3 regions of the Geobacillus uzenensis genome follow, and region 3 is predicted to be linked to each of the others. Evidence: a T-box and tRNA genes for the amino acid it is inferred to sense, from the RefSeq annotation. Region 3 holds a T-box; the other regions hold tRNA genes.

Region 1 (10,495 bases), on a different contig from region 3:
GTTGCTGGCCGCATCATGACGAAACGCGGCAAAGGCAAAGCGGGATTCGCCCACATCCAAGACGTTACAGGGCAAATTCAAATTTACGTTCGCCAAGACGATGTCGGCGAACAGCAATACGAGCTGTTTAAAATCTCTGACCTTGGCGATATCGTCGGCGTGCGCGGCACGATGTTCAAAACAAAAGTCGGCGAGCTTTCCATTAAAGTGTCGTCGTATGAATTTTTAACAAAAGCATTGCGCCCGCTGCCCGAGAAGTACCACGGCTTAAAGGACGTCGAACAGCGTTACCGCCAGCGCTATCTCGACCTAATTATGAACCCGCAAAGCAAGCAGACGTTCATCACCCGCAGTCTCATTATTCAATCGATGCGGCGTTATCTCGACAGCCATGGCTACTTAGAAGTCGAAACACCGATGATGCACGCCGTAGCAGGCGGTGCGGCTGCACGTCCGTTCATTACGCACCATAATGCGCTTGATATGACACTCTATATGCGAATCGCCATCGAACTCCATTTGAAACGACTCATCGTCGGCGGTTTGGAGAAAGTGTATGAAATCGGGCGCGTCTTCCGGAATGAGGGCATTTCCACCCGCCATAACCCGGAGTTTACGATGCTTGAACTGTACGAAGCATACGCCGACTTCCGCGATATCATGAAACTGACGGAAAACTTGATCGCCCACATCGCCACAGAGGTGCTTGGCACGACGAAAATTCAATACGGCGACCATATCGTCGACCTAACGCCTGAATGGCGGCGGCTTCATATGGTCGATGCGATCAAAGAGTACGTCGGCGTCGACTTCTGGCGGCAAATGGACGATGAGGAAGCGCGGGCGCTGGCGAAAGAACACGGGGTTGAAGTCGCCCCGCACATGACGTTCGGTCATATTGTCAACGAGTTTTTTGAACAAAAAGTCGAAGCGCAACTCATCCAGCCAACGTTCATTTACGGCCATCCGGTCGAAATTTCGCCATTGGCCAAGAAAAACCCGGACGACCCGCGCTTTACCGACCGATTTGAGCTGTTTATCGTCGGGCGTGAACATGCGAACGCGTTTACAGAACTAAACGACCCGATTGACCAGCGCCAACGTTTCGAAGCGCAGCTGAAAGAGCGTGAACAAGGGAACGATGAAGCGCACGAAATGGACGAAGATTTCCTCGAAGCGCTCGAGTACGGCATGCCGCCAACAGGCGGACTCGGCATCGGCGTCGACCGTCTCGTCATGCTCTTGACCAATTCGCCATCCATTCGCGACGTGCTGCTCTTCCCGCAAATGCGCCATAAATAACAATGATCGTCCCCTGCTACGAACAACGGCAGGGGACGATTTGTTAGGGGAGATCGATTAAAGTAAAGAAGTCGGTTGCTTACCAGTCCCCTAGAAGGCTGGTGATTAAGGGAGCAGGTTGCTTCACCACCTTGTTTCTCAACTTGAAAAGCCTTGTGGTATCAGATTCTCGTTTCACGTCATCCAACGTCAGCTAGGGGAGATCGCTGTTTTTCACCGGCCTTCTAGAAGGCTGGTGATTTAAGGGAGCAAGCCGCTTATCAAGCCCGTTTCTCAAATAGATAAGCCTTGTCGCGTCAGGAGCGCCTTTCAAACGTTCCCCCATTGCTCAAGAGAAACGACCGTTTTTCACCAGCCATCTAGAAAGAAGATCAATACTATGGGGCGGTTGACCTGCATACATTAATAGAGGATTCGAAAGGGAAAAACATAAATGTGAAAGGAGCGGTTTTATTGCTTTCTTATCCGATTCTCTATTACAATCCTCCTGTGGCTGAGGCCGCACAGGTCAGCGCCCCGAAAATCAGCCCAAAGGCGGTCATCGGCGTCGATTCGATGATTATCGGCGACATAACGATTGCTGACGATGTGTTCATCGGCTTTAAAAATTTGTTGCGTGCAGATTCGGGGTATCCGTATTATGTAGGTCCTTATACGAATATCCAAGATTATGTACTCATGCACGTACATCCCGGACGCGAACATGTGAACGTGAACGGCCGAAAATGGGGCGTTTACCTTGAAGGGGAAAACAGCGTCCTGCATCACGCAGCCGTACATGGCCCCCTATTTGTCGGGCGGAATACGTTTATAGGGCAACACGCCAATATTTATGATTCCATAATTGGAAGAAACTGCGTGATCATGCATGGGGCAACCGTAACCAACGGCGTGAAAATCCCTGACAACCGGTTCATCGCTCCAGGAGAAACAGTATGGCAACAGGAACAGGCAGATCGATTGCCGCCTGTCCCAGACCAATGGAAAGACTTAAACCGAAGGATCGTCGATCATTACTACCGCCTTGGTAAATCATATTTGCACCATACACCGCTAGCACTTTCCTATGGCGCACATCGACACTGATTTTTATTTAACCTCTGTCCGAAATTCATCTCCCACTTCTAAACGGAGTGAAAATGGGAGACGAATTTCGGTTCAATCTCAAAAAGGAAGGCCTGGAACAGTTAGGTATGGCCTAACTGGATGTCGAACCGTGGGGCACACGGGGATCGCTCGGTCAACTTCCTGTCGTTAGACGGGATTACCCGAGAAGCTCCCACCTCTAAGTGTTAGCGTAGGTGGTGGAAGTATATCACATATTGACTTTTAGCTATAGAATATATAAAATAAACGACGTTGCTTTTAGTAATAAAACAAAAAACGAAATAAGTTGACAAACCTCATTTAACATGCTATATTATGATAGCATACGGAAACGTCAACAATGATATTCAAAGAGTGTTGACAAACAAACAAATTTAATTATAATATAACTTGTCTGTTAGATAATTGCCTAGTGATGATAGCGGAGAGGAAACACCCGTTCCCATCCCGAACACGGAAGTTAAGCTCTCCAGCGCCGATGGTAGTTGGGGCCAGCGCCCCTGCAAGAGTAGGTCGTCGCTAGGCAATACTGTGGAGGATTAGCTCAGCTGGGAGAGCACTTGCCTTACAAGCAAGGGGTCGGCGGTTCGATCCCGTCATCCTCCACCACTTTGATCTACTCTTCTATTATGAGCCATTAGCTCAGTAACGAGCGCTGCATCTTTGAGTTCGCTGCGAGTTGCCTCGACGCACTGAGCTTCCTTGAAACAGCTAGTAGAGGAAGAGGCAGGTAGAGCTCATCAGTACGTAGAGTGTTATGATCAACTATGAGCCATTAGCTCAGTAACGAGCAATACATCTTCGAGTTAACTGCGAGTTGCCTTGACGCATCGAGCTTCCTTGAAACAGCTAGTAGAGGAAGAGGCAGGTAGAGCTCGTGAGTACGTAGAGTGTTATGATCACTATGAGCCATTAGCTCAGTAGGTAGAGCATCTGACTTTTAATCAGAGGGTCGGAGGTTCGAGTCCTCCATGGCTCACCAAAATTGATTTGCGGGTGTGGCGGAATTGGCAGACGCGCTAGATTCAGGGTCTAGTGCCCTTTACGGGCGTGGGGGTTCGAGTCCCTTCACCCGCATGATTATCCGAGCGGAAGTAGTTCAGTGGTAGAACACCACCTTGCCAAGGTGGGGGTCGCGGGTTCGAGTCCCGTCTTCCGCTCCATTTATTTGCCTATTAGCCGGGGTGGCGGAATTGGCAGACGCACAGGACTTAAAATCCTGGGGTAGGTAACTACCGTGCCGGTTCGAGTCCGGCCCTCGGCACTTGCGCTCGTAGCTCAATTGGATAGAGCATCTGACTACGGATCAGAAGGTTAGGGGTTCGAATCCTCTCGAGCGCGTTAGCGGGAAGTAGCTCAGCTTGGTAGAGCACATGGTTTGGGACCATGGGGTCGCAGGTTCAAATCCTGTCTTCCCGATAGTGGATATACGGGGCCTTAGCTCAGCTGGGAGAGCGCCTGCTTTGCACGCAGGAGGTCATCGGTTCGATCCCGATAGGCTCCATCCTCGTTCCTTGAAAACTGAACGAAACGAAGCGCAACGAAAAGCTGAGGCCGCCCGCCTATCGGCGAAACGCGCTAGAGGGCCTGCGAGGAGGCTATCGCCGCCGCAGCAGGACCGAAGCGTCGCGAGCCGATGGCGGCCGAAGCTAGACAATACGAAAAGCTGAGGCCGCGGCGCCTTTGGTGCTGAGGCCGAAGCCAAAGCCAATCAACTTTCTATTGGAGAGTTTGATCCTGGCTCAGGACGAACGCTGGCGGCGTGCCTAATACATGCAAGTCGAGCGGACCGAATGAGAGCTTGCTCTTATTTGGTCAGCGGCGGACGGGTGAGTAACACGTGGGCAACCTGCCCGCAAGACCGGGATAACTCCGGGAAACCGGAGCTAATACCGGATAACACCGAAGACCGCATGGTCTTCGGTTGAAAGGCGGCCAGATTTCCCATCGCGTTAGGCGAGTAAGATCCCTCGAAGATGACGAGGTCGATAGGTCCGAGGTGGAAGCGTGGCGACACGTGGAGCTGACGGATACTAATCGATCGAGGGCTTAACCTAGAAAAGCGGAGGCCGCCTGCCTATCGGCGAAACGCGCTGGAGGGCCTGCGAGGAGGCTGTCGCCGCCGCAGCAGGACCGAAGCGTCGGGAGCCGATGGCGGCCGGAGCTAGACAAAAAGCGGAAGCGCCGCGGCTTCTTCCCCCACACGGTTATCTAGTTTTGAGGGAATGATCCCACAACATTATATCGCCTAGTGGTGATAGCGGAGAGGAAACACCCGTTCCCATCCCGAACACGGAAGTTAAGCTCTCCAGCGCCGATGGTAGTTGGGGCCAGCGCCCCTGCAAGAGTAGGTCGCTGCTAGGCAATGGAAAGCAGCCAATCGTGCCTGAGGCACAATTGGCTGCTTTCGTTTTTTATTCGGAACACTTAAAATAAATCCCCGGTGCGCGCGGTGGAGCGTTCAATCTTTCCATCTACTAGTATAGAATGTTATCAATGTGGGAAACATAGAGGATGGGAGGTGGAGAGCGTGAGGACATCGGCGATTGGCCAAAACAAACGTGGAAACGTGTGCATTGTTTGTGAACAAGAAAAAGAGGAAGGTATTTTTCTTTTTGGCCATTTTCTTTGTTTGGATTGCCACCGGGCAATGGTGCAAACGAATACGGACGATCCGAATTACGCATTTTATGTGCGGCAGCTGCGGAAAATGATGACCTCTAAAATTTATTCGTAAAGGCCTGTATCGGGCCTGTTTTTATTTGTTTTGCTTTGTGCAAAAAACAGCTGGGTGCTGTGTGCGCGTTTCTTTTCGAGACGGTTCGTGTTAATATTATTTTGTTATTCAGATGGGTAGGTAGGAGAGCAGCAAGGAAAGAGGGTTAACATGAATCAAGCAAAAACCCCTTTATATGACGCGTTAATGCGCCATTGGGCGCGCCGTCCGATTTCGTTCCACGTGCCGGGTCATAAATATGGCGCCGTGTTTTCGAAACGGGCGGGGGATGTGTTTTCTTCGGTATTGACGTTGGATGCGACGGAGATTTCCGGACTTGATGACTTGCACCATCCGGAAGCGGCCATTGCTGAGGCGCAGGCATTGGCAGCCGAACTGTATGGCGCCGAGGAAACATTTTTCCTTGTGAACGGATCGACGGCAGGAAATTTAGCGATGATCGCCGCCGTATGTGATGAAAAGAAGCGGAAAGTCATTGTGCAACGCAACTGCCATAAATCAGTAATGCATGCACTGCAGCTCATGGGGGCGACCCCTGTTCTTCTCTCTCCTGAGTTTGACAGCGATATGCACGTTGCTTCGCACGTTTGCGTGGAAGCTATCAAAGAGGCGCTTGCCCTTCATCGCGACGCCGCTGCCGTTGTATTGACGAACCCGAATTATTATGGGATGTCGATTGATTTAACAGAAATCGTCCGTCTAGCTCATGACTATGGGGTTCCCGTGCTTGTCGATGAGGCGCATGGCGCCCATTTCGTCCTCGGCCCTCCGTTTCCGAAGCCGGCGCTTGCTTGCGGTGCCGATGTAGTTGTGCAGTCGGCGCATAAAACATTGCCGGCGATGACGATGGGGGCGTTTTTGCATGTGAACAGCGGGCGCATCGATGTAGAGCGGTTGAAATATTTTTTGCAGCTGTTTCAATCGAGCAGCCCGTCTTACCCGATTATGGCGTCGCTTGACTTGGCGCGAAGCTATGTCGCCGAGCTTGCGGAAGATGACGTGGCGGCGATGGCAGCAGAAATTGAAGAATTCAAGGCGGCATTGGCCCATATAGATGGGGTGGCGGTCGTTTCTTCCCGACAGCCCGATGTGCAGACGGACCTGCTGAAAGTGACGGTACAAACGCGCAGTTCGCTGACGGGGTATGAATTGCAGCAACGGCTCGAGCGCGAAGGGGTGTTTACGGAACTGGCCGATCCGTTGAACGTTCTGCTCGTTTGTCCGCTCGCTGCAACTGGCAGGCTTATGGAGGCGGTGCGAAAAATGAAGCGGGCTTGGCGCGGGTTGCCGGCTGACGAGACGCCGTTGCTTGGCTCCTTTCCATTTTTACGCCCGCCGCTCTCGGTGTTAGTCCCGTATGATGAACTGCGCGATGTACGGAAAAAAGCGGTCGCTTTAGAGGAGGCGGAAGGGTATGTGGCGGCGGAAACGGTCATTCCATACCCGCCTGGAGTGCCGCTTATGTGGATCGGCGAACGAATCGACCGCGGTCATATTGAACAAATTCGCCAGCTTCTCCGCCATCGGGCGCATGTGCAAGGCGGAAGCCGGCTCGGGGATGGATTGCTTGTCGTATATGAACTTCGATGACGGAAAGGGTGCTGCGGGTGATGAACGGGTATTTTTTTTCGTTTGAGGGGCCGGAAGGGGCCGGAAAAACGACGATGATCGGCAAGCTCGAGTCGTTTTTGCGCGGGCGAGGTTTTGACGTAATGGTAACGAGGGAGCCCGGCGGAGTGCGCATCGCTGAGGCGATTCGCGCGCTCATTTTAAATCGCGAGTATACAGAAATGGACGGGCGGACGGAAGCGCTTTTGTATGCGGCGGCGAGGCGGCAGCATTTGCTTGAGAAAATTGTTCCGGCGCTCGAGGCGGGCCGCGTTGTGCTGTGCGATCGATTTGTCGACAGCTCGCTCGCCTACCAAGGATTTGCCCGCGGGCTTGGTGTCGAAGAAGTATGGAAAATTAACGAGTTTGCCATTGATGGGTATATGCCGTCATTGACGGTTTATTTTGATATTGATCCGCACATCGGGCTCGAACGGATTCGGCAAAACCGGGAGAGGGAAGTAAACCGGCTCGATCTTGAATCGTTGTCTTTTCATGATAAGGTAAGGGAAGGATATCGGGAGTTGGCGAAGCGGTTTACCGATCGGATCGTTGTCATTGATGCAAGCCGACCGCTCGATGATGTGTTTTCCGAGACGGCGGCGGCGGTGCTCTCCCGCCTTGAAGGAAGATCAAAGCGTGATTTCCATGAATCCGGCCGTGATGATTCGCACTGGACATGATAGAATAGAAGGTAAGAAACGAGAAAGAGTGATGGCGATGCGATGGGAACAGCTAGCAAAACGCCAGCCAGTCGTGGCGAAAATGCTGCAAAGCGGCCTTGAAAAAGGGCGGATTTCCCATGCGTACTTGTTTGAAGGGCAGCGGGGGACGGGAAAAAAAGCGGCCGGTTTGTTGTTGGCAAAAAGCTTATTTTGTCTATCCCCGTCAGGAATTGCGCCTTGTTTGGAATGCCGTAACTGCCGGCGCATCGATTCCGGAAACCATCCGGACGTTCGGGTAGTCAGCCCGGATGGCGGATCGATTAAGAAAGAACAAATCGAATGGCTGCAACAGGAGTTCATGAAAACGGCTGTGGAATCTGACAAAAAGATGTATATTGTCGAACATGCTGATCAAATGACGACAAGCGCTGCCAACAGCTTGCTGAAATTTTTGGAGGAGCCGCATCCAGGAACGGTGGCGGTGTTGTTAACCGAACAATACCATCGCCTGTTAGGAACGGTCATTTCCCGCTGTCAAGTGCTTTCCTTCCGGCCGCTGCCGCCGGAAGAACTCGCCGATCAGCTCGTTGAAGAGCGCGTGCCGCTGACGTTGGCGTTGCTCGCCGCCCACTTGACGAACAGCTACGATGAAGCGTTGGCGCTCAGCCAAGAGCGTTGGTTTGCCGAGGCGCGAACGTTAGTGCTACAATTATACGAGATGCTTGGCAAGCCGGAGTTGCAGCTGCTGTTTTTTATCCACGACCGTTTGTTTCCTCATTTTCCAGAAAAACATCAGCTCGATCTCGGGCTCGACTTGCTTTTGTATATATATCGCGATTTGTTGCACATTCAAGCTGGAAGGACGGATAGCGCATTATACCGGGATGAGCTTGACCGCCTGCAGCGCTGGGCGCTTTCTTGCCCACAACGGCGGATCCTAGACAGCATGGAAGCAATTTTGCAGGCGAAAGCGCGTTTAACTACGACGAATATGAGCACGGCGCTGCTTGTAGAGCAGCTGGCTCTTCAACTAAAGAGGTAAAGGAGGGAGAACCGTTGTATACTGTCGTCGGCGTCCGTTTTAAAAAGGCGGGAAAAATTTATTATTTTGATCCAGGCGATTTTGTCATTCCCGCCGGTGAGTTTGTCATTGTCGAGACGGCGCGCGGCATTGAATACGGAAAAGTCGTCATCGCCAATAAACAAGTCGATGAAAACGATATCGTGCTGCCGCTCAAAAAAGTGATTCGCGTGGCGAATGAAAAAGATAAATGGATCGTTGAAGAAAATAAAAAAGCGGCGCGTGAGGCGTATGACATTTGCCTGCGCAAGGTCGAAGAGCATGGCCTTGAGATGAAGCTCGTGGATGTAGAATATACGTTTGACCGCAATAAAGTCATCTTTTACTTCACCGCCGACGGGCGTGTCGATTTCCGTGAGCTCGTCAAAGACTTGGCATCGATTTTCCGCACCCGCATCGAGCTGCGACAAATCGGGGTGCGCGATGAGGCGAAAATGCTCGGCGGCATCGGCCCGTGCGGCCGGATGCTTTGCTGCTCGACATTTCTTGGCGATTTTGAACCGGTATCGATCAAAATGGCGAAGGATCAGAATTTGTCGCTTAACCCGACGAAAATTTCCGGATTGTGTGGACGGTTGATGTGCTGCTTGAAATATGAGAGTGAGGAGTATGAGACGGCAAAAGAGCAGCTTCCAGATTTAGGAGAGTATGTCGAGACACCGTATGGCTTTGGCAAAGTGGTCGGTTTGAACATTTTAGAGCGGGTGCTGCAAATCGAATTGCCGGAGCACGGCCGGGTCGTCGAATATACGCTTGATGAGTTGATGAAGAACGGAACGTTATCGATTCGTGTCGCAGATTAATTTGGGGTGGGGCCATGTGGAAAAGGTAGATAAAAAAGAAGTGTTTCAATCGGTGGCAAACATGGAAGAGCATCTGAGCCATTTTTACCGTGAGCTTGTGCAGCTGAAACAGCGCGTAGCCGAGCTGTTGGAGGAAAACCATCAGCTGCAAATCGAAAACGCCCATCTGCGCCGGCGGCTTGAGCAGCTGCTTGAGGCATGGGAAGAGGAAAAACGAAAAGAGACGAAGCATGGCAAAAAGCTGATCGACATTGGCGAAGGGTATGACAATTTAGCCCGCCTTTACCAAGAAGGGTTCCATATTTGCCACGTCCACTACGGAAGCGTACGCACAGAGGGCGATTGCTTGTTTTGTTTATCGTTTTTAAACAAAAAATAAAGGTAATGCAACCCTTTCCGCTCCGGAAAGGTTATTTTTTTCAATGGAGGATCGTGTGTGATGGTGGAGTTGTACGGGGATGAACGGCTTGATTATTTGTTCAATGAGGAGCTTCGCATCATTCAGAGCCCGTCCGTATTTTCTTTTTCCCTTGATGCAGTGCTGCTCGCCCATTTTGCCTATTTGCCGATTCAAAAAGGGCATATCGTCGATTTATGCACGGGCAACGGGGTGATCCCACTGTTGCTGAGCCAGCGGACAAAAGGAGCGATTATCGGCATTGAAATTCAGGAGCGGCTTTGCGACATGGCGAGGCGAAGCGTGCAGTACAACGGGCTTGAAGAACGAATCGAGATTATACACGGCGATATTAAAGACGCGCCGCAGCGAATCGGCTACAGCCGGTACGATGTCGTTACGTGCAACCCCCCGTATTTTCCAGCTGCCGGCAAAGAGGAGCTGAGCAAAAACGAACACTTGGCCATCGCCCGCCACGAAATTTATTGTACATTGGAAGATGTCGTTCGCGTCAGCAGCCAATTGTTGAAGCAAGGCGGAAAGGCGGCGTTCGTTCATCGGCCTGGGCGGCTGCTTGACATCGTAACGCTTATGCGCCAATACCGGCTTGAACCGAAGCGGCTCCGGTTTGTCTATCCAAAAGCGGGAAAAGAGGCGAACATGATTTTAATTGAAGGAATGAAAGATGCCAGCCCAGATTTAAAAGTATTGCCCCCGCTTATCGTTTATGGCGAGGACAACGAATATACGGAGGAAACGAAGCGCATCTTATATGGGATTATTTCACCGTAAAAG
Region 2 (10,495 bases), on a different contig from region 3:
TCGCGATGTTCTCCATTTCCTCTTTCGCGTCGCATAGCATTTCCATCACATTGGCGACGATGGCGAGCTCTTTCGTCAGGTCAAAATTCAATTCGAGGCCTTTCGCTTTCGCCGCAGTCGCCGCTAAAATCGCCAACACCGCGATTTGCGCCGTGTAGGCTTTCGTCGAGGCGACGGCGATTTCCGGGCCGGCGTGCAACAAGAGCGTATAGTCCGCTTCCCGCGACAGCGTCGAGCCTGGGACATTGGTGATTGTAATGGCTTTATGGCCAAGTTTGTTCGTTTGCACGAGCACGGCGCGGCTGTCGGCCGTTTCCCCGCTTTGCGAGATAAAGATGAAGAGCGGTTTTTCCGACAGAAGCGGCATATTGTACGAAAATTCGCTGGCGATGTGCACTTCGACTGGAATTTTCGCCCACGACTCGATCAATTGCTTGCCGACAAGACCGGCGTGATAGCTCGTTCCGCACGCGACAATGTATAAGCGGTCGGCGTTCAGCACTTCGTTGATGATCGCTTGGTCAATCGTCAATCCGCCGTTTTCGTCTTGGTATTTTTGAATGATGCGGCGGATGACAAACGGCTGCTCGTCAATTTCTTTCAGCATGTAATGCGGATACGTCCCTTTTTCAATGTCGCTCGCATCGAGCTCAGCCGTAAATGACTTCCGTTCGACTGTTTCACCGTTTAGCGTTTGAATCGTGACGTTCTCGCTCGTGACGATCACCATTTCGCCGTCCATCAGTTCAACGAATTGGTTCGTCACTTGAAGCATCGCCATCGCATCGCTCGCCACGACGTTGAAGCCGTCACCGAGACCGGCAAGAAGCGGGCTTTTGTTTTTCGCCGCATACAACGTTTCCTCGTTTTCCGCGTCAATCATGGCGATGGCGTACGACCCTTTTAACAGCGAGAGCGTTTTGCGGAACGCCTCTTCCGTTGTCAGCCCGTCACGGACGAATTGTTCCACGAGCTGGACGATCACTTCCGTATCCGTGTCGCTTCGGAACTCGACATCAGCCAAGTAGTCGCGCTTCAGCATCTCGTAGTTTTCGATGACGCCGTTATGCACGAGCGTAAAGCGGCCGGACGCGCTTTGGTGCGGGTGGGCGTTCACCCGGCTTGGCGCCCCGTGCGTCGCCCAGCGCGTATGGCCGATACCGATCGTCGCGTTGACGTTCGGGTCAACGATGCGGCGCAAATCGGCAATCCGTCCTTTTTCTTTAAATACATGAACCCCGTTCTCATTTAATACGGCGATCCCCGCCGAATCGTAGCCGCGATATTCGAGCTTTTCCAATCCGCGCAACAAAATCTCTTTCACATCTTGATAACCGATATAACCAACAATGCCGCACATGGCCACATTTCCTCCTTTACCATCGGAGGCTGCCGCTAACGAGATCCTTCCATGTTCAGTTGTCAAAGAACAACGGGGCCTCGCCGTCGCTGCGGCAGACTCCCCCTTCTAGTTGCGCGATGACATCCTCCCCTTTGTGCAAAGGGTCACCCCTTTGTTTTAAGAGAGGACTTGCGGCTGTCATCGCTCCAGCCGGGAGGCATCCGCCGAAACCCTCGATAAACCTCCTCCTCGTCAACTAAGCGCGCTTCCGTTCCCGCGCTTAGTCCAGGCGCTTTTTTGTCGTCAAAACGAAGCAACAACCAACGATATTTGCGCTGTCTTTGTCCTACAAGCCGTTGCGACAAGCCGTCGTTTCACGATCTCCGCTCCGCTATCGCCTCCTTTCAGGGAAAGGGCAACAACGTTAATATTACAGCACATTCCCAGCGGCGTCAACTATCATCGATACATCCGTTTATATAAAATAACCTATGCATAAACGGAAGCGAACGTTCCGTTTATGCATAGGGCGGTTGTCCCATCGAATGATTATTCCACACCCATCTCATGGCGAATCACATTGACAATCCGCTCGACATAAGCACGGCAGGCTTCTTCAGTCGGGGCCTCGGCCATGACACGCACAAGCGGTTCGGTTCCCGATGGACGGACAAGGACGCGGCCGTTGCCGTTCATTTCTGCTTGCACTTCTGCGATAACCTTTTTGACCTGTTCGTTTTCCATCGCTTTTTCTTTATCCGCCACCCGGACGTTCACAAGCAGCTGCGGATACTTTTTCATTTCCCCCGCCAGTTCGGAGAGCGGCTTGCCTTTCATTTTCATAATGTTCACGAGCTGGAGCGCCGTCAGCATCCCGTCTCCTGTCGTGTTGTAGTCCAGGAAAATAATGTGTCCGGACTGCTCGCCGCCGAGATTGTAACCGTTCTTTTTCATTTCCTCGACGACGTAGCGGTCGCCGACCGCCGTTTGCACGCTTTGGATGCCTTGCGCCTCGAGCGCTTTGTAAAACCCGAGATTGCTCATGACGGTCGAGACGACGGTTTGATGCTTGAGGCGGCCTGTTTCTTTTAAATATTTGGCGCAAATGTACATGATTTGGTCACCGTCCACGATGTTGCCACGCTCGTCGACGGCAATCAGACGGTCGCCATCGCCATCAAACGCGAGCCCCACATCGGCTCCTTTTTCTTTCACAAACGCCGCCAGCGCCTCCGGATGGGTGGAACCGACTCCTTCGTTAATGTTGAGGCCGTTTGGGGAAGCGCCCATCGTGATGACGTCGGCGTCCAAATCAGCAAACAAGTAGGTGGCAAGCGATGAGGTCGCCCCGTGCGCGCAGTCGAGGGCAATTTTCATCCCGGAAAAGTCCTCATCAATCGTCTGTTTTAAATATTGCAAGTACTTCTGTCCACCTTCAAAGTAATCGTTGACTTGGCCGAGCGACGAGCCAATCGGCCGCGGCAGCATATCCTCTGGGCTGTCGATCAGCGCTTCAATTTCTTCCTCCTGCTCGTCCGACAGTTTAAACCCATCCGGCCCGAAAAATTTAATGCCGTTATCTTGCACAGGATTGTGGGAAGCAGAAATCATGATGCCGGCTTGCGCCCCGAGCGCTTTCGTCAAATAGGCGACGCCCGGCGTAGAGATGACGCCAAGGCGCATCACTTCCGCCCCAATCGAGAGCAGTCCGGCGACGAGCGCGCCTTCCAACATATGCCCGGAAATGCGCGTGTCGCGTCCGATCAACACTTTCGGACGCTCCGCACTTTTCGTCAGCACGTATCCGCCGCAGCGGCCGATTTTAAACGCCAATTCCGGCGTCAGCTCACGATTCGCTACTCCGCGTACTCCATCGGTGCCAAAATATTTACCCATTCGGTCACTCTCTCCTTACTGTACAATTTATTGTGCAACTGCTTTTTCACTAATCTCGACCATCGCCGTTTCCGCCGATGGCTCCCATCGGACTTGTTCGGGTTTGTCCCACCGGATAGGGACTTGGTGTTCACCGGCATCGAGCCCGCTGACATCGACATAGAGACGGACATCATCTTTCGTCAAACCGCGGACGATATCAGGCGGGCCGATGAGACGAACGTTAATTTTTCCGCCTAGCGGTTTCAAAAAATCAGCCTCGTACGAATCCGGCAAACCGACAACAGCAATCGGCACATCTTCCCATGTGCGCGCCTCGTCCGTTTCCACATCGATGTGCACCTTGATCTTGGTCGGCTCGACGCTTTTCACCCCGTCGGGGAGCGGAACATCAAGCTCTACTGTCGTATCATCCGTAATATCATCCAGATCGACCTTTAGCCCGTCGAGTTGTTGAATCTGGTCCAATACGCCTTTTGACCCGTAAATCGTCACCCGGTTCGGCTCCGGATTAACGCTAACAAGATGCACCCCATCCGGCAGCTCCCCGGTTGTTTGCACTTGAAGTGGCACGGTCTTGCTTGGGCTGTTTACCGGCACCGTCACTTCCACAACGGATGGCTGTGGCTCAACATCTATTTCATTACCGCGTCGGCTGTACACTCGAACCCGCACTTCCTTCGTCAGCGTTTCTGTCGCTCCTTCTAAGTCGACGATCGCTTTCACAAACGAAATCTCATCGATCAGCTCTTTCGCCCCGGTAATCATCACGGTGCCCGGTTCAACGGTCGGTTCCCCGACAGAATAACCATCAGGCATTTTATTTCGGTTAAAAAACTCGACGCCAACCGGAAAGCGTTTCGATACTTTTTCGCGGATCGTCACTTTCACCGAGGAAGGTTGAATGTTCACTTTCAGTTTCTCCGAGATGTCCTTGTATTTGATCGGCACCGTATACGTCCCTAACGGCAAATCGGTTAAATCGACGTACACTTCGAAATTCCGTTGCAGCGCCGTCGGCTTGACAATGCTTGCCGGACCTTGGAGCGTGACATTGACATATTTCGGCACGCCGGACACGATCAAGTTTTCCTCGTCATAATAAGCGACAACCGGAATATCGATCAATGTTTCCGTATCTTCCTGGCCAAATGTATTGCGTGTCTGCTCGCCGGTTTTCGCCCCCACATTAGCCGACATATACAGCATAATAGCCAGCAATAAAGAGACGACGCGAATAAACCAAGGATGGTCCATTAATTTATCCATGTTTCTTCCCCCTCCATTGCCAACGGGAAGAAGCGGCGGTCTTCGCAGCCGGAGCCAGCTCGCCTGTCAACAGTTCCCGGAATTCATCAATCGTTAAATCGCGGTACAGCTCGCCGTTTTTCGTTACTGACACCGCCCCCGTTTCCTCGGACACAACGACGGTGATGCTGTCGGTTACTTCACTAATGCCGAGCGCCGCCCGATGGCGCGTCCCGAGTTCCTTTGAAATGAACGGACTCTCCGATAGCGGCAAATAACAGGCGGCCGCAGCAATTTGATTTTTTTGAATAATTACCGCCCCGTCATGAAGCGGGGTGTTCGGAATGAAAATATTAATGAGCAGCTCCGGCGATACGTGTGCGTTTAGCATAATCCCGGTTTCAACATAATCACCCATCCCGGTCTCCCGCTCAATGGAAATGAGCGCCCCGATGCGCCGTTTTGCCATATACTCGGTCGCTTTCACGATCGCCTCGACCATCCGCAGCCGCTCTTCATCTTCATTGACAGTGCTGCGGGTAAAAAGGCGGCCACGGCCGAGCTGCTCGAGGGCGCGCCGCAGTTCGGGCTGAAAAATGATGATGATCGCGAGGAAGCCCCAAATGATCGCCTGATCCATCAACCATTGCAGCGTGGTGAGCCCGAGATAATTGCTCACAAAACGGACTAAAATAATTAAAAAAATGCCTTTTAACAGCTGAATGGCCTTCGTCCCGCGAATCATCATAATCAATTTATAAATGACATACCAAACAACAAGGATGTCGACGACTTTCAATAAGTACGACACGATGGGGAGCTCTTCGAAGGACATCTTCACACTTCCTTTATCTCTAATTCCAACCTTCTGATGGTCATGGAAAAAGCCATCGGACGATGGCTGCCATCATTCAAACGATTGGAGCGCACGGCTGGCCCTCTCTTTAATATTATACCAAATCCATTCGAACACTTGATTAATTTCTTTTACTTCCCCTGTCACCCGCCCGGCCGACGCCATATATTTCTCCCCGTGGATCACCGTCACATCCCCATCTACCGTTCCTTCAATCCGAATCGATCCGTTGCGAACGACGATATCCCCTTTGACCGTTTCACCTTTTGGCACGATAACTGTATGGTCGCGGATCATCACGTGTTCATCAGCCGAAACGGAAAACGCTCCTTTTTCCCCCCACGAGGAAGCCACGCTTCCCACCGTAAGAAAGAGAAACAACGAAGCAGCAGTCAGCAGCGGATGCCCGTGCAGCCAACGGCGCAGCCGCGCGGTCTTTCTCTCTTTCGGCATCGACTCCATCACCGATGCCATAAATGATGGCGGCGCGGTCACATGGGAGGCATATTGCAGAAAGGCGATCGTTTTTTTTAGCTCATGAAAATGGGCGGCACAAGCGGCGCACGAACGTAAATGCTCTTTTAACCGCAGCTCCTCCTCCGGCTGAAGATCGCCGTCAAGATAGCTATGCATGAGTGATACCATTTCTTTCGAACATTCCATAATCTCCCACCCTCTTATAAATGGCCCAGTTGCCTGCGCAACGCTTCACGGCCGCGATGCAGCCTCGTTTTCACCGTACCAACCGGCAACCCTAAAATTTCACTGATCTCCTGCAGCGACAAATCTTCCATATATTTTAGTACGATCACGCTTCGGTATTTCTCCGGCAGCCGCTCAATCGCCCGCTGGACTGTCTCCTGGAGCTCCAGGCTTTCCACCGCCTCTTCAGGTGACACTTCGCGGGAGGGAAGCTGGGCCTGCATCGTCAATCCGTCCGTGCCGTTCAATTCCTCATCCAAATACACATCCGGTTTCCGCTTCCGCAATTTGTCGATCGTTAAGTTCGTGGCAATGCGGTATAGCCACGTCGAAAACTTCATATCGGGATTGTACGTGTCAATATGAACGTAGGCGCGGATGAACGCTTCCTGCGCCGCATCTTCCGCCTCGTGGCGATTTCCGAGCATTCGGTAGCAAAGGCGATAAATCTTATCTTTATACAAATCGACAAGATCGGCGTATGCGTTTTGGTCGCCTTTTCGGATCGCCTTAATTTTTTTTTTAATAAATAGCTCCATAAAATACAATACCTCCGCCTTTACGGCTCATCTTATATTACGGCGCTTCATTGCGAAAAGTTTCATGCAACATGTTTATTGTACCATAGAAGTGAAAAAAGAGGGGAGGCCAAACGAATGGCAACCCCTCGTAGTCACAGCGAGGAAAAGTGAAGTTGAACGGCTCACCAAGCAACCTGTCAAATGAGTTTCTCTCCAAACAATGACCCCATCAACGCTACGGCGACAGAGGCGGTTTTGTTCCGTTCATCTAAAATCGGATTGACCTCGACAAATTCAGCGGAGGTAACGATTTGCGCTTCCGCGAGCATCTCCATGGCCAAATGACTCTCCCGATACGTTAGCCCGCCAATCACCGGCGTGCCAACCCCTGGCGCATCGCTCGGGTCAAGCCCATCCAAATCGAGCGACAGGTGGACGCCATCTGTCCGTTCTTTTAAATAGGCGATCGTTTCCTCCATCACTTTCGTCATCCCAAGCCGGTCGACCTCATGCATCGTATAAATTTTGATCCCTTTTTCACGAATAAACTTCTTCTCCCCGTCATCGAGCGAGCGAACCCCGATCAGCACGACATGTTCCGGTTTGACTTTCGGGCTGTATCCACTGATCCGTGTCAGCGCTGGATGACCGAAACCAAGGCTTGCCGCCAGCGGCATGCCATGAATATTTCCAGATGGCGACGTCTCCTCGGTGTTGACATCGCCGTGCGCGTCATACCAAATGACGCCGAGCCGCTCATAATGTTTGGCTACCCCAGCGAGCGTACCGATCGCGATGCTATGGTCGCCGCCTAACACAAGCGGGAAGCGCCCCCGTTTGACCACCTCATCAACAGCCGCAGCGAGCTTTTCATTCGCCTCCGCAACCGCTTTCAAATTACGAAGCTTTGCATCGCCCTGTTCGTGCAATCGCTCCGCCTTTCCGATTGGAATATCCCCTAAATCTTCGATATCGTAATGCAGACGTTCCAGCCGTTCGATCACACCCGCATAGCGGATCGCACTCGGTCCCATATCGACGCCTCGGCGCGTCTGCCCTAAATCCATCGGTACACCGATAATAGAGATTGATTTCATGCTGTCTTCCTCTCCTTTCCCGTTTCCCCTTATACCCTTATTGTAGGGGAAAGAGGGAGGATGACTCAACTCGACACTTTTTCGAATATTTATGCCATTTAGATTCCCCCGGCCTACTTCCGATTCCCTTGCGAAGTTGGAATATTCCGGACGAGATAGGAACAAAAAAAGCAGCCGACTTCATATTGTAAAGTCGACTGCTCTTGATGGAGCCTATCGGGATCGAACCGATGACCTCCTGCGTGCAAAGCAGGCGCTCTCCCAGCTGAGCTAAGGCCCCATTCTTCAAAGCGGAAGACGGGACTCGAACCCGCGACCCCCACCTTGGCAAGGTGGTGTTCTACCGCTGAACTACTTCCGCATCATGATGAGCCATGGAGGACTCGAACCTCCGACCCTCTGATTAAAAGTCAGATGCTCTACCTACTGAGCTAATGGCTCATGGTGATCATAACACTCTACGTACTGACGAGCTCTACCTGCCTCTTCCTCTACTAGCTGTTTCAAGGAAGCTCGGTGCGTCGAGGCAACTCGCAGTTAACCCGAAGATGCATTGCTCGTTACTGAGCTAATGGCTCATGGTGATCATAACACTCTACGTACTGACGAGCTCTACCTGCCTCTTCCTCTACTAGCTGTTTCAAGGAAGCTCGGTGCGTCGAGGCAACTCGCAGTTAACCCGAAGATGCATTGCTCGTTACTGAGCTAATGGCTCATGGTGATCATAACACTCTACGTACTGACGAGCTCTACCTGCCTCTTCCTCTACTAGCTGTTTCAAGGAAGCCCGGTGCGTCGAGGCAACTCGCAGTTAACCCGAAGATGCATTGCTCGTTACTGAGCTAATGGCTCATGGTGATCATAACACTCTACGTACTGACGAGCTCTACCTGCCTCTTCCTCTACTAGCTGTTTGATGCATTGCTCGTTACTGAGCTAATGGCTCATGGTGATCATAACACTCTACGTACTGACGAGCTCTACCTGCCTCTTCCTCTACTAGCTGTTTCAAGGAAGCCCGGTGCGTCGAGGCAACTCGCAGCGATTTCGAGGATGGAGCGCTCGTTGTCTCGTTTTATGTACAAAAAAATAATGGCTGGGCTAGCTGGATTCGAACCAGCGCATCACGGAGTCAAAGTCCGTTGCCTTACCGCTTGGCTATAGCCCAACGTCGTAAAACAAGTGCTGAATCTGATAATTATTATGCCTTTGTTGCACTCGATTATACATTTTTAAATCAACCGTCCTTAAAGGACGGTTGATTTAAAAAGGAGTGACCCGTACGGGATTCGAACCCGTGTTACCGCCGTGAAAGGGCGGTGTCTTAACCACTTGACCAACGGGCCAAAAATCGATGGAGCTTCCAACCGGGCTCGAACCGGTGACCTCTTCCTTACCATGGAAGTGCTCTACCTACTGAGCTATGGAAGCGTAAAAATGGCTCCGCAAGTAGGATTCGAACCTACGACCTACCGGTTAACAGCCGGTTGCTCTACCGCTGAGCTATTGCGGAAAGATGGAGAAACTATATATCGCCTAAATCTCCCCAATGTGCTTAATGATATAACATTGCCTAGCGACGACCTACTCTTGCAGGGGCGCTGGCCCCAACTACCATCGGCGCTGGAGAGCTTAACTTCCGTGTTCGGGATGGGAACGGGTGTTTCCTCTCCGCTATCATCACTAGGCAATGATTTATTGGTTTAGACATTAATTATTATATTCATGTTGTTGTTTTTGTCAACAGGAAGTTCATTCCTTCAAAACTAGATAACCGTGTGGGGAAGAAGCCGCGGCGCTTCCGCTTTTTGTCTAGCTCCGGCCGCCATCGGCTCGCGACGCTTCGGTCCTGCTGCGGCGGCGACACATTGCATACGCTCCTGTGGCACCACCCACGCAGAACCAAGCTTTGCTTGGTTCGAGCCTCCTCGCAGGCCCTCCAGCGCGTTTCGCCGATAAGCAGGCGGCCTCCGCTTTTCTAGGTTAAGCCCTCGATCGATTAGTATCCGTCAGCTCCACGTGTCGCCACGCTTCCACCTCGGACCTATCGACCTCGTCATCTTCGAGGGATCTTACTCGCCTAACGCGATGGGAAATCTGATCAACGCTTGCTTACAGCTCCCCGGAGCGTTTCGGCGTTTGCCCCGTCCTTCATCGGCTCCTAGTGCCAAGGCATCCACCGTGCGCCCTTTCTAGCTTAACCTACAGCGTCTCGGCTTCTTCCTTATTGTCTAGCTTCGGCGCCTAGCTCTCTTCTGCCAAACAACCTCCTCCCTTGGGATGCAAGCATCCCTGCGGGTGAAGAACATTTGGCTTCGAGATCGCCAGGATGGGATTTGTTAATGGTCGGCCGTTCGCGGCCTTCGCTTTTCGTATTGTCTAGCTCCAGCGCCTGGCTCTCTTCTGCCAAATAACCTTCCCCCTCGGGGTGCAAGCACCCCTGCGGGTGAAGAACATTTGGCTTCGAGAGCCGATCGCGGCGCTTCCGCTTTTCAGCGTTCGTCCTGAGCCAGGATCAAACTCTCCAATAGAAAGTTGATTGGCTTTGTAAGCTTCGGCACCGACACCAAACGTGTCAAGCGGCCTCAGCTTTTCGTATTGTCTAGCTTCGGCCGCCATCAGCTCGCGACGCTTCGGGCCTGCTGCGGCGGCGATAGCCTCCTCGCAGGCCCTCCAGCGCGTTTCGCCGATAGACGGGCGGCCTCAGCTTTTCGTTTGCGCTTCGTTTCGTTCAGTTTTCAAGGAGCGAGATCAATCGTGCCATCTTGCGCCGAGGAGCTCGGTTTTGTTAAGTTCACTCGCACACGCAAGCTTTGCTTTACTCCAAGTTTTG
Region 3 (10,495 bases):
CGGCACGGAAAACGTTCCCGGCATCATCGGCTTGGCGCAGGCGGCGGAAATCGCCGGGCGGACGAGGGAGGAAAAGCGCAAACAATACGCCGCCTGGCGCGAGGTGATGCTTGACATTTTCCGCTCGTCGGGCATTGACTACGTCGTGAACGGCAGCCAAGACGGCCTGCCGCATATTTTAAACGTTGCGTTTCCGGGAACGAACGTCGAATCGCTGCTCGTCAACTTGGATTTGGCCGGCATTGCTGCCTCAAGCGGCTCGGCGTGCACAGCCGGTTCGATCGACCCCTCTCACGTGCTTGTCGCTATGTGCGGAAGGCAGTCTGAGCGCATCCGATCGTCCGTCCGCTTCAGCTTCGGGCTCGGCAACACGAACGAGCAAATCGAGCGGGCTGCAGAAGAAACGGTCAAGATCGTCAAACGGCTCACAAACCGATGAGGGGGTGAAACCGCATGAACAAACCACCGCATGAAACGCGCGTGGTCGTCGGCATGTCCGGCGGCGTCGACTCGTCAGTCGCCGCGCTATTGTTAAAAGAACAAGGATATGATGTGATCGGCATTTTTATGAAAAACTGGGATGACACCGATGAAAACGGCGTTTGCACGGCGACGGAAGATTTCGAAGATGTCGTGCGCGTCTGCAACCAAATCGGCATCCCGTACTATGCAGTCAACTTTGAAAAGCAATATTGGGACAAAGTGTTTACGTATTTTTTGGACGAATACAAAGCTGGGCGTACCCCGAACCCGGACGTGATGTGCAATAAGGAAATTAAATTCAAGGCGTTTTTGGAGCACGCCATGTCGATCGGCGCCGATTATGTCGCGACCGGTCATTACGCCCGCGTCGAGTTTCGCAACGGCGAATATAAAATGCTGCGCGGGGCCGACCCGAACAAAGATCAAACGTACTTTTTAAACCAGCTTGGCCAAGCCCAGCTGTCAAACGTGATGTTCCCGATCGGCCACTTGCACAAAGCGGACGTGCGCCGGATCGCGAAAGAAGCCGGGCTTGCCACCGCCGGGAAAAAAGACAGCACCGGCATTTGCTTTATCGGTGAGCGCGATTTCAAAGCGTTTTTAAGCCACTACTTGCCGGCTCAGCCGGGGGTGATGAAAACGCTCGACGGCGAGGTAAAAGGGCGGCATGACGGGGTGATGTATTACACGATCGGCCAGCGCCACGGTCTTGGCATCGGCGGCAGCGGCGAACCATGGTTTGTCGTCGGCAAAGATGTGCGCGAAAACGTGCTTTATGTCGCCCAAGGGTTTGACAACGAATATTTGTACTCCACGTCGTTAAAGGCGGTCAATGTCAACTGGGTGTCCGACCGCAAACCGGAAGCGCCGTTCCGCTGCACAGCGAAGTTCCGCTACCGCCAGCCGGATCTCGGCGTCACGGTTCATCCGCTTGCGGACGGCAAGGCGGAAGTCATCTTCGATGCGCCGGCGCGGGCGGTGACACCGGGTCAGGCGGTTGTCTTTTACAACGGTGACGAATGCCTCGGCGGCGGCACGATTGATGAAGTGTTCCGTGATGGTGAAAAGCTTTGGTATGTCGGTTGATTGTACGGATAGAAAAAGCCTCAACCCGGCCTCGGGTTGGGGTATTTTTTGCAATTGCTCGAAAAAAACGAACATATGTGCTAAACTAGAAACGGGAGGGATGAGCGGTGGCCAATCTGAATGAACGAGGGTTGGCGCATATGCGCGCCGGAGAGTACGAAGAAGCGCTTCGTTGCTTTTCTGAAGCAGTGAATGAGCGTCCTGATGATCCGGCCGGTTATATTAACATCGGCACCGTTCTTGCCGCTGCCGGCGAAGAAGAGAAGGCGCTTGAATGCTTCCGGCAGGCGCTTATGCTTGACGAACGGGCGGCGGCCTTTTACGGCATCGGCACGGTGTACTACAAGCGCGAGCAGTTCGCCCAAGCGAAAGACATGTTTGAACGGGCGCTTGCGCTCGGATTGGCTGATGCCGATACGCACTTTATGCTCGGGATGTCGTTATGGCGGCTTGAGATGCCGCGCCTCGCGCTGCCTTACTTGCAGCGGGCGGCTGAACTGGACGAAGGGGATGCTGAAGCGCTTTTTCAGCTTGGTCTTTGCCTTGCCACCCTCGATTATGTCGATGAGGCGAAACGGTATTTCGAAAAAACGTTGGAACACAATCCGCGCCATGCGGATGCGTATTACAATTTAGGCGTTATTTATGCGTACAAAGATGATCCGGCCGCTGCCCGCGATTTATTTGCTGCCGCTTTGGATGCCAATCCGGATCACGTGCTCGCTGGGTACGGAAAGAAACTGATGGAAAAGCGGCTTGCGCCGTAAAAGGCAGGGGATGACTGTTGCAAGAGCAGCAATCGCTCGCGCTCGATGGACGCACGTTTATGAAAGGAACGTGTTTGGCCGTCATTTTCCATAACGAAGAAACGTTATATACGGTCGTCCGCATCCGTGTCGAAGAAACAAATGAAGCGGCTGCGGAGGAGGAAGTGGTCGTCACCGGTTATTTTCCTCGTTTAAATGAGGGGGACGTGTACGTTTTTTATGGGCAGTTCCGCCAGCATCCGCGCTTTGGCCGCCAATATGCGGCCGAGCAGTTCCGCAAACAGCTTCCAAACACGAAAGAAGGAGTTATCCATTATTTGTCAAGCGGCTTGTTTAAAGGAATCGGAAAAAAGACGGCGGCAGCGATTGTGGAGGCGCTCGGCGAAAACGCGATCGCCACGATTTTGCGCGATCCGGAGGCGCTTAGGCGCGTGCCGAAGCTGACGAAGCAAAAAGCGAAGCAATTGTATGAAACGCTTTGCGCCCACGAAGGGCTCGAGCAGACGATGATCGCCCTCGCCCAGCTCGGCTTCGGTCCGCAGCTGGCGATGAAAATTTACCAAGTATACGGCGAAGAGACGATGGACATCATTCATGAAAACCCGTACCAGCTCGTCGAAGACATTGAAGGGATCGGCTTTGGCCGCGCCGATGAGCTTGGGCGGCAGCTCGGCATTTCCGGCAGCCACCCGGCCCGGCTGCGCGCCGCCTGCCTGTTTGTCCTTGAGCAGGCATGCCTGCAAGAAGGGCACGTCTATATGAAAGAGGAAGAGCTCATCGGCCGCATGGCGGAGCTGCTTGGCGGAAGGGAAAACGGAGCGGTCGATGGACAAGCCATCGGGCAGACGCTCCTCATGTTAAGCGAAGAAGGGAAGATGATCATGGAGCAAAGCCGCTGTTATCTTCCCTCGCTTTACTTCGCCGAAAAAGGGATCGCTTCAAACATTCAGCGGCTGCTTAGGCAAACGCCGCCGTCGGCGTTTGCCGAGTCGGAGTTTTTGCTTGCGCTCGGGGCGCTTGAGGAGCGGCTCGGGATGCAATACGCGCCCCAGCAAAAAGAGGCAATCCAACAGGCCCTTTCTTCGCCGCTCTTTATTTTGACCGGCGGTCCGGGAACCGGAAAAACAACGGTCATTAAAGGCATCGTCGAACTGTTTGCCGCCTTACACGGCCTGTCGCTCGACCCTGCCGATTACAAAAACGATGAACCGTTTCCCGTGCTGCTCGCCGCTCCGACCGGACGGGCGGCAAAGCGGATGAGCGAGGCGACCGGGCTGCCGGCGGCAACGATTCACCGGCTGCTTGGCTGGAATGGAGTGGAAGGATTCAGCCGCGATGAAAATGAGCCGATTGCCGGCAAGCTGCTTGTCGTCGATGAAGTGTCGATGGTCGATACGTGGTTGGCCAATCAGCTGTTAAAAGCCGTGCCTGACGGAATGCAAGTCATCTTCGTTGGCGACGAGGATCAGCTGCCATCGGTCGGCCCCGGGCAAGTGTTGAAAGATTTGCTTGAGTCGGGCGTCGTTCCATCGGTCAAACTGACCGAGGTGTACCGCCAAGCGGAAGGATCATCGATCATCGAGCTCGCCCATGCGATGAAGCGCGGCGTCGTGCCGGCCGACTTGACCGCCCCGAAGGCGGATCGTTCGTTCATTCGTTGCCGCGCCGGACAAGTGGCTGATGTTGTGCGGCAAATTGCTGACAACGCGCGCAACAAAGGGTTTTCCGTCAAGGACATTCAAGTGCTCGCTCCGATGTACCGCGGCCCGGCCGGCATCGATCAGCTGAACAAAGTGCTGCAGGGGCTGTTTAACCCGCCGGCTGACGGGAAACGGGAGCTTTCCGTCGGCGACGTTGTGTACCGCGTCGGCGATAAAGTGCTCCAGCTCGTCAACCAGCCGGAAGACAATGTGTTTAACGGCGATATCGGCGAAGTCGTTGCCATTTTTTACGCCAAAGAAAATACGGAAAAGCAAGACTTGCTTGTTGTCTCGTTTGACGGCGTTGAAGTGACATACACAAGGCAAGATTTAGCGCAAATTACCCATGCGTATTGCTGCTCGGTCCATAAAGCGCAAGGGAGCGAGTTTCCAATCGTCATTTTGCCTGTTGTCAAAAGCTACTACCGGATGTTGAAGCGGAATTTGTTGTATACGGCGGTGACAAGAAGCAAGCAGTTTCTTATTTTATGCGGTGAAGAAGAAGCGTTCCGGTTGGGCGTTGCCCAACGCGGCGACGGAGCGCGCCGGACAGCGCTCGCCGAAAAGTTGGCGGCTGCGTCGTTTGTTGAGGGGGAACTGCCGCTTGAGGATGCGAATACCGGGATGGAAAACGTTACGCCGTATGACTTTATGGGCGATGAGCCAAGCTAAAAGTGGCTGGAAAGGTGGGAGAATGATGCGGACGTTTTCCGACGTCAAAGGGCTTCCCATTTATGAACAGACAACAGGGAAAGCGGTCGGGACGATCGCCGACATTTGGTTTACCAGCCATGGCACGGTCAAAGGGTTTGTCGCGGAACGGAGAGGTCTATTTGGCCGCCGCCGCTACTTGCCGCTTTCGGCTGTGCAATCGTTGCAAAATGACCGGGTCATCATTCGTGATGCTGGCAGCTTCCAGCCGTTCCCCTCGCTTGATGGCGGCCACTCTCTCTTCGGTGAACGCGGCATTGCCGGCAGCCTGGTTGTCGCCGCAGACGGAACGACGATCGGCTTGCTCGACGATGTATATTTTGACGGGCAATTGGGCAAAATTGACGGATACGAGATTAGTGAGGGATTTTTTTCCGATTTGACCGAAGGAAAGAAACGAATGGAGGCAGCTCCGTTCACCGCCAAAGAAGGCGTCGTCACGGTTGAAACAATGAGGTAAGGAGAGTGGCTGTCGATGCTCATTTGCCCGAATTGCAAACGAAAAAATTTGGGGAAGATCGGCGTCAACCAATATTACTGCTGGGATTGCTTTATTGAGCTGTCCGTCTCCAAAGGAATGATTCACGCCCATCAAGTGGAAGAGGATGGGACGCTAAGCTCCCTCGATGACTTGTTTGACGACCATGAGCGCACGATCCAATTTTAGGAGGGACGAGCATGAATCGGACGATGACTTCGCTGTTGGCAGTCGGGTTAGGCGTCGCTGCTTATCAGCTGGCCCAGCGCAACAATTGGACGAACGGCCGCACGATGCGGAGAATGCGCCGCCGCTTGATGCAGGCGATCCGTTAAAGCCGTTGCCGCTTCCCGCCCGCGCGGCGGGGGCGGCTTGCTTTTTTGTGAAATAGTGGAAGAGATAACGGGAGCATATTTCCAACTTCATCTCCTACACTAAACGGTAGGAGGTGTGGCGATGGGCGAGCAGCAATGGCTGTCATTTTTGCGCATTGGAAAGTGGCTGTTAGTTACCGCAATCGTGTATTTAATCGTTCGGATGAAAGACGTTTGGTGGCCGGTCGTCGATTTTGTTGCCACCGCCTTAGCCCCGTTTTTGCTGGCGGCGTTTATTACTTATTTGTTGCATCCGCTTGTTGAGTATCTTCACGGCAAGGGGATGCCGCGGGCGCTTGCCATTTTGCTCATTTATTTGTTGTTTTTCGGTTCGGTCGGCTACGGCCTTTACCGCGGCATGCCGGTTTTGATCGCCCAGCTGCGCGAACTGGATGAACGGTTGCCATCATTGATGAATACATATCGGCAGTGGGCGCGCCACATCCACGATGAAACGTCGACGTGGCCGATGGAGGTGCATACGCGCATTGAGGCGATGTTTATGCAGCTTGAGGAGGCGGCTGCGAGGGCGGTCACGATGGCGATCAACGCGGCCAAATCATTGATCGGTTCGGCGGCGACGGTTCTTCTCATCCCGTTTATCGTGTTTTATATGCTAAAAGATATCGATGTGCTGAAAAAAGCGGTTTGGTATATGACCCCAAAGCGGTGGCGAGAACCGGGGATGGCGTTTTTAAAAGACGTTGACGAGTCGCTTGGCGGCTATATTCGCGGTCAGCTGTTCGTCTGTGCGGCCATCGGTTCGGCGGCGTCGCTCGGCCTTTGGCTCGCCGGCATGGACTATCCGCTCTTGCTCGGGTTTGTGATCGGACTGACGAACATCATTCCGTATTTCGGCCCGTTGATCGGCGCTATTCCAGCCGCCATTTTGGCAGCGACCATTTCGCTTAAAATGGTGATCATCGTGCTCGCCATTATTTTTGCCTTGCAGTTTTTAGAAGGAAACGTCTTGTCACCGCTGATTGTCGGCAAAAGTGTGCATATGCATCCGCTTGTCATTATGCTTGCGCTGTTTGCCGGCGGCGAACTTGCGGGTGTGCCCGGCCTCATTCTCGCCGTCCCGACCGCGGCGGTGCTGAAAGTAGCCATTGCGCATTGGAAAGAGCATTATGCCCCGCATTGACAAACGGGCGCGGCTTGTCTATAATCTTTCAATGAAAAAGCGAATACATAACGCGATGACGGATCGAGTATGTTGCAGTCCATCTTAACGCGCTTTAGCGCACAGAGAGGAATTTCCGCGGCTGAAAGAAATTCCAGATGAAGGGCAACAGAAGGCTAATCCGGAGCGCAGGCAAAACCTGACGCAAGGCTGCGTTACAGCCAAAGAGGTGATGGGCGCTTTTTGCCCATAAACAGGGTGGTACCGCGAGCACAACTCTCGTCCCTGCCAGGGGATGGGAGTTTTTTTATATAAAAAACAAAAGGGGAGGATCATCATGAAAAAATTAACATCTGCCGAAGTGCGGCGCATGTTTTTGCAGTTTTTCCAAGAAAAAGGCCATGAAGTCGAGCCGAGCGCCTCGCTTATTCCGGTCGACGACCCATCGCTGTTATGGATCAACAGCGGCGTCGCGACGCTGAAAAAATATTTTGACGGCCGCATCATCCCGGACAACCCGCGCATTTGCAATGCGCAAAAATCGATCCGCACAAACGACATTGAAAATGTCGGGAAAACGGCGCGCCATCATACGTTTTTTGAAATGCTCGGCAACTTTTCGATCGGCGATTACTTTAAGCGCGAAGCGATCCATTGGGCGTGGGAGTTTTTAACGAGCGAAAAGTGGATCGGCTTTGATCCGGAGCGGCTGTCGGTCACCGTTCACCCGGAAGACGAAGAGGCGTACGACATTTGGCATAACGAAATCGGCTTGCCAAAAGAGCGGATCATTCGCCTCGAAGGGAACTTCTGGGATATTGGCGAAGGCCCAAGCGGCCCGAACACGGAAATTTTTTACGACCGCGGCGAGGCGTTCGGAAACGACCCGAACGATCCGGAGCTGTATCCGGGCGGGGAAAACGAGCGTTACTTGGAAGTGTGGAATCTCGTCTTTTCTCAATTCAATCATAATCCGGACGGCACGTACACGCCGCTGCCGAAGAAAAACATCGATACCGGCATGGGTTTAGAGCGGATGTGCTCGATTTTGCAAGATGTGCCGACAAACTTTGAAACCGACTTGTTCATGCCGATCATCCGCGCCACCGAACAAATTGCTGGCGAGCGGTATGGCGAGGATTCGGACAAGGACGTCGCCTTTAAAGTGATCGCCGACCATATTCGCGCCGTGACGTTTGCGATTGGCGACGGGGCGCTGCCGTCGAACGAAGGCCGCGGCTATGTATTGCGCCGCCTGCTCCGCCGCGCTGTGCGCTACGCGAAACAAATCGGCATTGAGCGTCCGTTTATGTACGAGCTCGTTCCGGTTGTCGGCGAAATTATGCACGATTACTACCCGGAAGTAAAAGAAAAAGCTGACTTTATTCAGCGGGTGATCCGCAATGAGGAAGAACGGTTCCATGAAACGCTTCACGAAGGGCTCGCCATTTTGGCGGAAGTAATCGAAAAGGCGAAAGCGCAAGGAAGCGACGTCATTCCTGGAGAAGATGTGTTCCGCTTGTACGACACGTACGGATTCCCAGTCGAGCTGACGGAAGAATATGCTGCTGAAGCCGGTATGTCGGTTGACCACGCCGGTTTTGAGCGCGAGATGGAGCGCCAGCGCGAACGGGCCCGCGCCGCCCGCCAAGACGTCGATTCGATGCAAGTGCAAGGCGGGGTGCTCGGCGACATTAAAGATGAAAGCCGTTTTGTCGGCTACGATGAACTCGTCGTTTCCTCGACGGTCATGACCATCATTAAAGACGGGAAGCTCGTCGATGAAGTCGGGGCTGGCGAAGAGGCGCAAATCATTGTCGATGTCACGCCGTTTTACGCCGAAAGCGGCGGGCAGATCGCCGACCAGGGTACGTTTGCAGGCGAAGCGGGAACAGCGGTCGTCAAAGACGTACAGAAAGCGCCAAACGGCCAGCATCTTCATTCGATTGTCGTCGAGCGCGGCACGGTGAAAAGAGGCGCCCGCTACACAGCGCGCGTCGACGAAGCGAAGCGGGCGCAAATTGTGAAAAACCATACGGCGACCCACTTGCTTCATCAAGCGTTAAAAGATGTGCTCGGCCGTCATGTCAACCAGGCCGGATCGCTCGTCGCCCCGGATCGGTTGCGCTTTGACTTCACTCATTTCGGACAAGTGAAGCCTGATGAGCTCGAGCGCATCGAGGCGATCGTCAATGAACAAATTTGGAAGAGCCTTCCGGTCGACATCTTTTACAAGCCGCTCGAAGAAGCAAAAGCGATGGGTGCGATGGCGCTGTTTGGCGAAAAATACGGCGACATCGTCCGCGTCGTTAAAGTTGGCGACTACAGCTTGGAGCTGTGCGGCGGCTGCCATGTGCCGAATACTGCCGCCATCGGGTTATTTAAAATCGTCTCCGAGTCAGGCATAGGCGCCGGCACGCGCCGGATTGAGGCGGTGACCGGGGAGGCGGCGTACCGCTTTATGAGCGAACAGCTTGCGTTGTTGCAAGAAGCGGCGCAAAAGCTGAAAACGAGCCCGAGGGAGCTGAATGCGCGCCTTGATGGGCTGTTTGCCGAACTGCGCCAACTGCAGCGTGAAAACGAGTCGCTCGCCGCTCGTCTCGCCCATATGGAAGCAGAACATCTCGCCCGTCAAGTGAAAGATGTGGGCGGCGTGCCGGTGTTGGCGGCGAAAGTGCAGGCGAACGACATGAACCAATTGCGGGCGATGGCTGATGACTTGAAGCAAAAATTAGGCACGGCGGTCATCGTGTTGGCGGCGGTGCAAGGCGGCAAAGTCCAATTGATTGCCGCGGTGACCGATGACTTAGTGAAAAAAGGATACCACGCCGGCAAGCTCGTTAAAGAAGTGGCTTCCCGCTGTGGCGGCGGAGGAGGCGGGCGCCCGGATATGGCGCAGGCCGGAGGAAAGGACGCGAACAAAGTCGGCGAAGCGCTTGATTATGTCGAAACGTGGGTCAAATCCATTTCCTAAATGGGCGCGAATCGTGTACAATGGATGTAAGATGACGGGATGCCCGAATAAAGAGCGAGGTGGAAACGGTGAGCTCGTTTGACCAAACGATGCAGTTTCATTTCCCGGAGGAGCCGGCCGAAACGAACGTTCGCGAGGTGTTGTTGACGGTATATGACGCCCTGCAAGAAAAAGGCTACAACCCGATCAACCAAATTGTCGGTTATTTGTTGTCCGGCGACCCGGCTTACATCCCGCGCCATAACGATGCGCGCACACTCATCCGCAAAATCGAGCGCGACGAATTAATCGAGGAACTGGTGAAATTCTATTTACAGGGGCAACGAAAGGATTAACCGATGCGAACGCTAGGACTAGATCTCGGAACGAAAACGCTCGGGGTGGCCGTCAGCGATGAACTCGGCTGGACGGCGCAAGGCTTGGAGACGATCGCCATCGATGAGGAGCACGGCAACTATGGTTTAGAGCGGCTGCGCGCCATCATCGAGGAGTATGGCGTCGATGCGATCGTTGTCGGATGGCCGAAAAACATGAACGGCACGCTCGGGCCGCGCGCCGAGGCGAGCGAGCGGTTTGCCGCCAGGCTGCGCGAGGAATTTTCTTTGCCGGTCGTGCTTTGGGATGAACGGCTGTCGACGATGGCTGCCGAGCGGATGTTGATCGCTGCCGATGTGAGCCGGAAAAAGCGGCGGAAAGTGATCGACAAAATGGCGGCGGCCGTCATTTTGCAATCGTACTTGGACAGTAAACGGTGAATGGGAGGAAGCGTCAATGGAACATGGAGATCGTCATATTACCG

The links. A T-box is a leader RNA that pairs with one kind of tRNA and senses whether it is charged. The one in region 3 lies ahead of alaS (alanine--tRNA ligase), so its partner is inferred to be a tRNA-Ala.
Region 1: it encodes a tRNA-Ala, which carries the amino acid that the T-box ahead of alaS (alanine--tRNA ligase) is inferred to sense. The anticodon was not compared.
Region 2: it encodes a tRNA-Ala, which carries the amino acid that the T-box ahead of alaS (alanine--tRNA ligase) is inferred to sense. The anticodon was not compared.

What each region holds. Positions count from the first base shown of each region.
Region 1 is NZ_NEWL01000010.1:18,558-29,052, reverse strand. It holds gene lysS (lysine--tRNA ligase) at 1-1,302, shown strand, start outside; gene B9L21_RS15580 (hypothetical protein) at 1,738-2,388, shown strand; rRNA gene rrf (5S ribosomal RNA) at 2,818-2,934, shown strand; tRNA gene B9L21_RS15570 (tRNA-Val) at 2,943-3,018, shown strand; tRNA gene B9L21_RS15565 (tRNA-Lys) at 3,316-3,391, shown strand; tRNA gene B9L21_RS15560 (tRNA-Leu) at 3,402-3,486, shown strand; tRNA gene B9L21_RS15555 (tRNA-Gly) at 3,498-3,572, shown strand; tRNA gene B9L21_RS15550 (tRNA-Leu) at 3,588-3,673, shown strand; tRNA gene B9L21_RS15545 (tRNA-Arg) at 3,677-3,750, shown strand; tRNA gene B9L21_RS15540 (tRNA-Pro) at 3,755-3,828, shown strand; tRNA gene B9L21_RS15535 (tRNA-Ala) at 3,841-3,913, shown strand; rRNA gene rrf (5S ribosomal RNA) at 4,657-4,773, shown strand; gene B9L21_RS15525 (sigma factor G inhibitor Gin) at 4,940-5,146, shown strand; gene B9L21_RS15520 (aminotransferase class I/II-fold pyridoxal phosphate-dependent enzyme) at 5,297-6,736, shown strand; gene tmk (dTMP kinase) at 6,757-7,437, shown strand; gene holB (DNA polymerase III subunit delta') at 7,469-8,461, shown strand; gene B9L21_RS15505 (stage 0 sporulation family protein) at 8,476-9,303, shown strand; gene yabA (DNA replication initiation control protein YabA) at 9,320-9,682, shown strand; gene B9L21_RS15495 (tRNA1(Val) (adenine(37)-N6)-methyltransferase) at 9,743-10,492, shown strand.
Region 2 is NZ_NEWL01000009.1:311,407-321,901, forward strand. It holds gene glmS (glutamine--fructose-6-phosphate transaminase (isomerizing)) at 1-1,360, opposite strand, end outside; gene glmM (phosphoglucosamine mutase) at 1,892-3,238, opposite strand; gene B9L21_RS14950 (YbbR-like domain-containing protein) at 3,266-4,507, opposite strand; gene cdaA (diadenylate cyclase CdaA) at 4,500-5,321, opposite strand; gene rsiW (anti-sigma-W factor RsiW) at 5,394-6,005, opposite strand; gene sigW (RNA polymerase sigma factor SigW) at 6,020-6,583, opposite strand; gene rocF (arginase) at 6,763-7,662, opposite strand; tRNA gene B9L21_RS14975 (tRNA-Ala) at 7,870-7,942, opposite strand; tRNA gene B9L21_RS14980 (tRNA-Gly) at 7,952-8,023, opposite strand; tRNA gene B9L21_RS14985 (tRNA-Lys) at 8,031-8,103, opposite strand; tRNA gene B9L21_RS14990 (tRNA-Gln) at 8,756-8,830, opposite strand; tRNA gene B9L21_RS14995 (tRNA-Glu) at 8,937-9,008, opposite strand; tRNA gene B9L21_RS15000 (tRNA-Thr) at 9,018-9,093, opposite strand; tRNA gene B9L21_RS15005 (tRNA-Asn) at 9,101-9,175, opposite strand; rRNA gene rrf (5S ribosomal RNA) at 9,234-9,350, opposite strand; gene B9L21_RS15015 (hypothetical protein) at 9,887-10,072, opposite strand.
Region 3 is NZ_NEWL01000002.1:341,965-352,459, forward strand. It holds gene B9L21_RS03160 (cysteine desulfurase family protein) at 1-439, shown strand, start outside; gene mnmA (tRNA 2-thiouridine(34) synthase MnmA) at 454-1,569, shown strand; gene B9L21_RS03170 (tetratricopeptide repeat protein) at 1,677-2,336, shown strand; gene B9L21_RS03175 (ATP-dependent RecD-like DNA helicase) at 2,354-4,708, shown strand; gene B9L21_RS03180 (PRC-barrel domain-containing protein) at 4,734-5,207, shown strand; gene B9L21_RS03185 (hypothetical protein) at 5,223-5,414, shown strand; gene B9L21_RS03190 (YrzQ family protein) at 5,426-5,560, shown strand; gene B9L21_RS03195 (AI-2E family transporter) at 5,682-6,743, shown strand; T-box leader at 6,790-7,012, shown strand; gene alaS (alanine--tRNA ligase) at 7,060-9,696, shown strand; gene B9L21_RS03205 (IreB family regulatory phosphoprotein) at 9,765-10,031, shown strand; gene ruvX (Holliday junction resolvase RuvX) at 10,035-10,451, shown strand; gene B9L21_RS03215 (DUF1292 domain-containing protein) at 10,468-10,495, shown strand, end outside.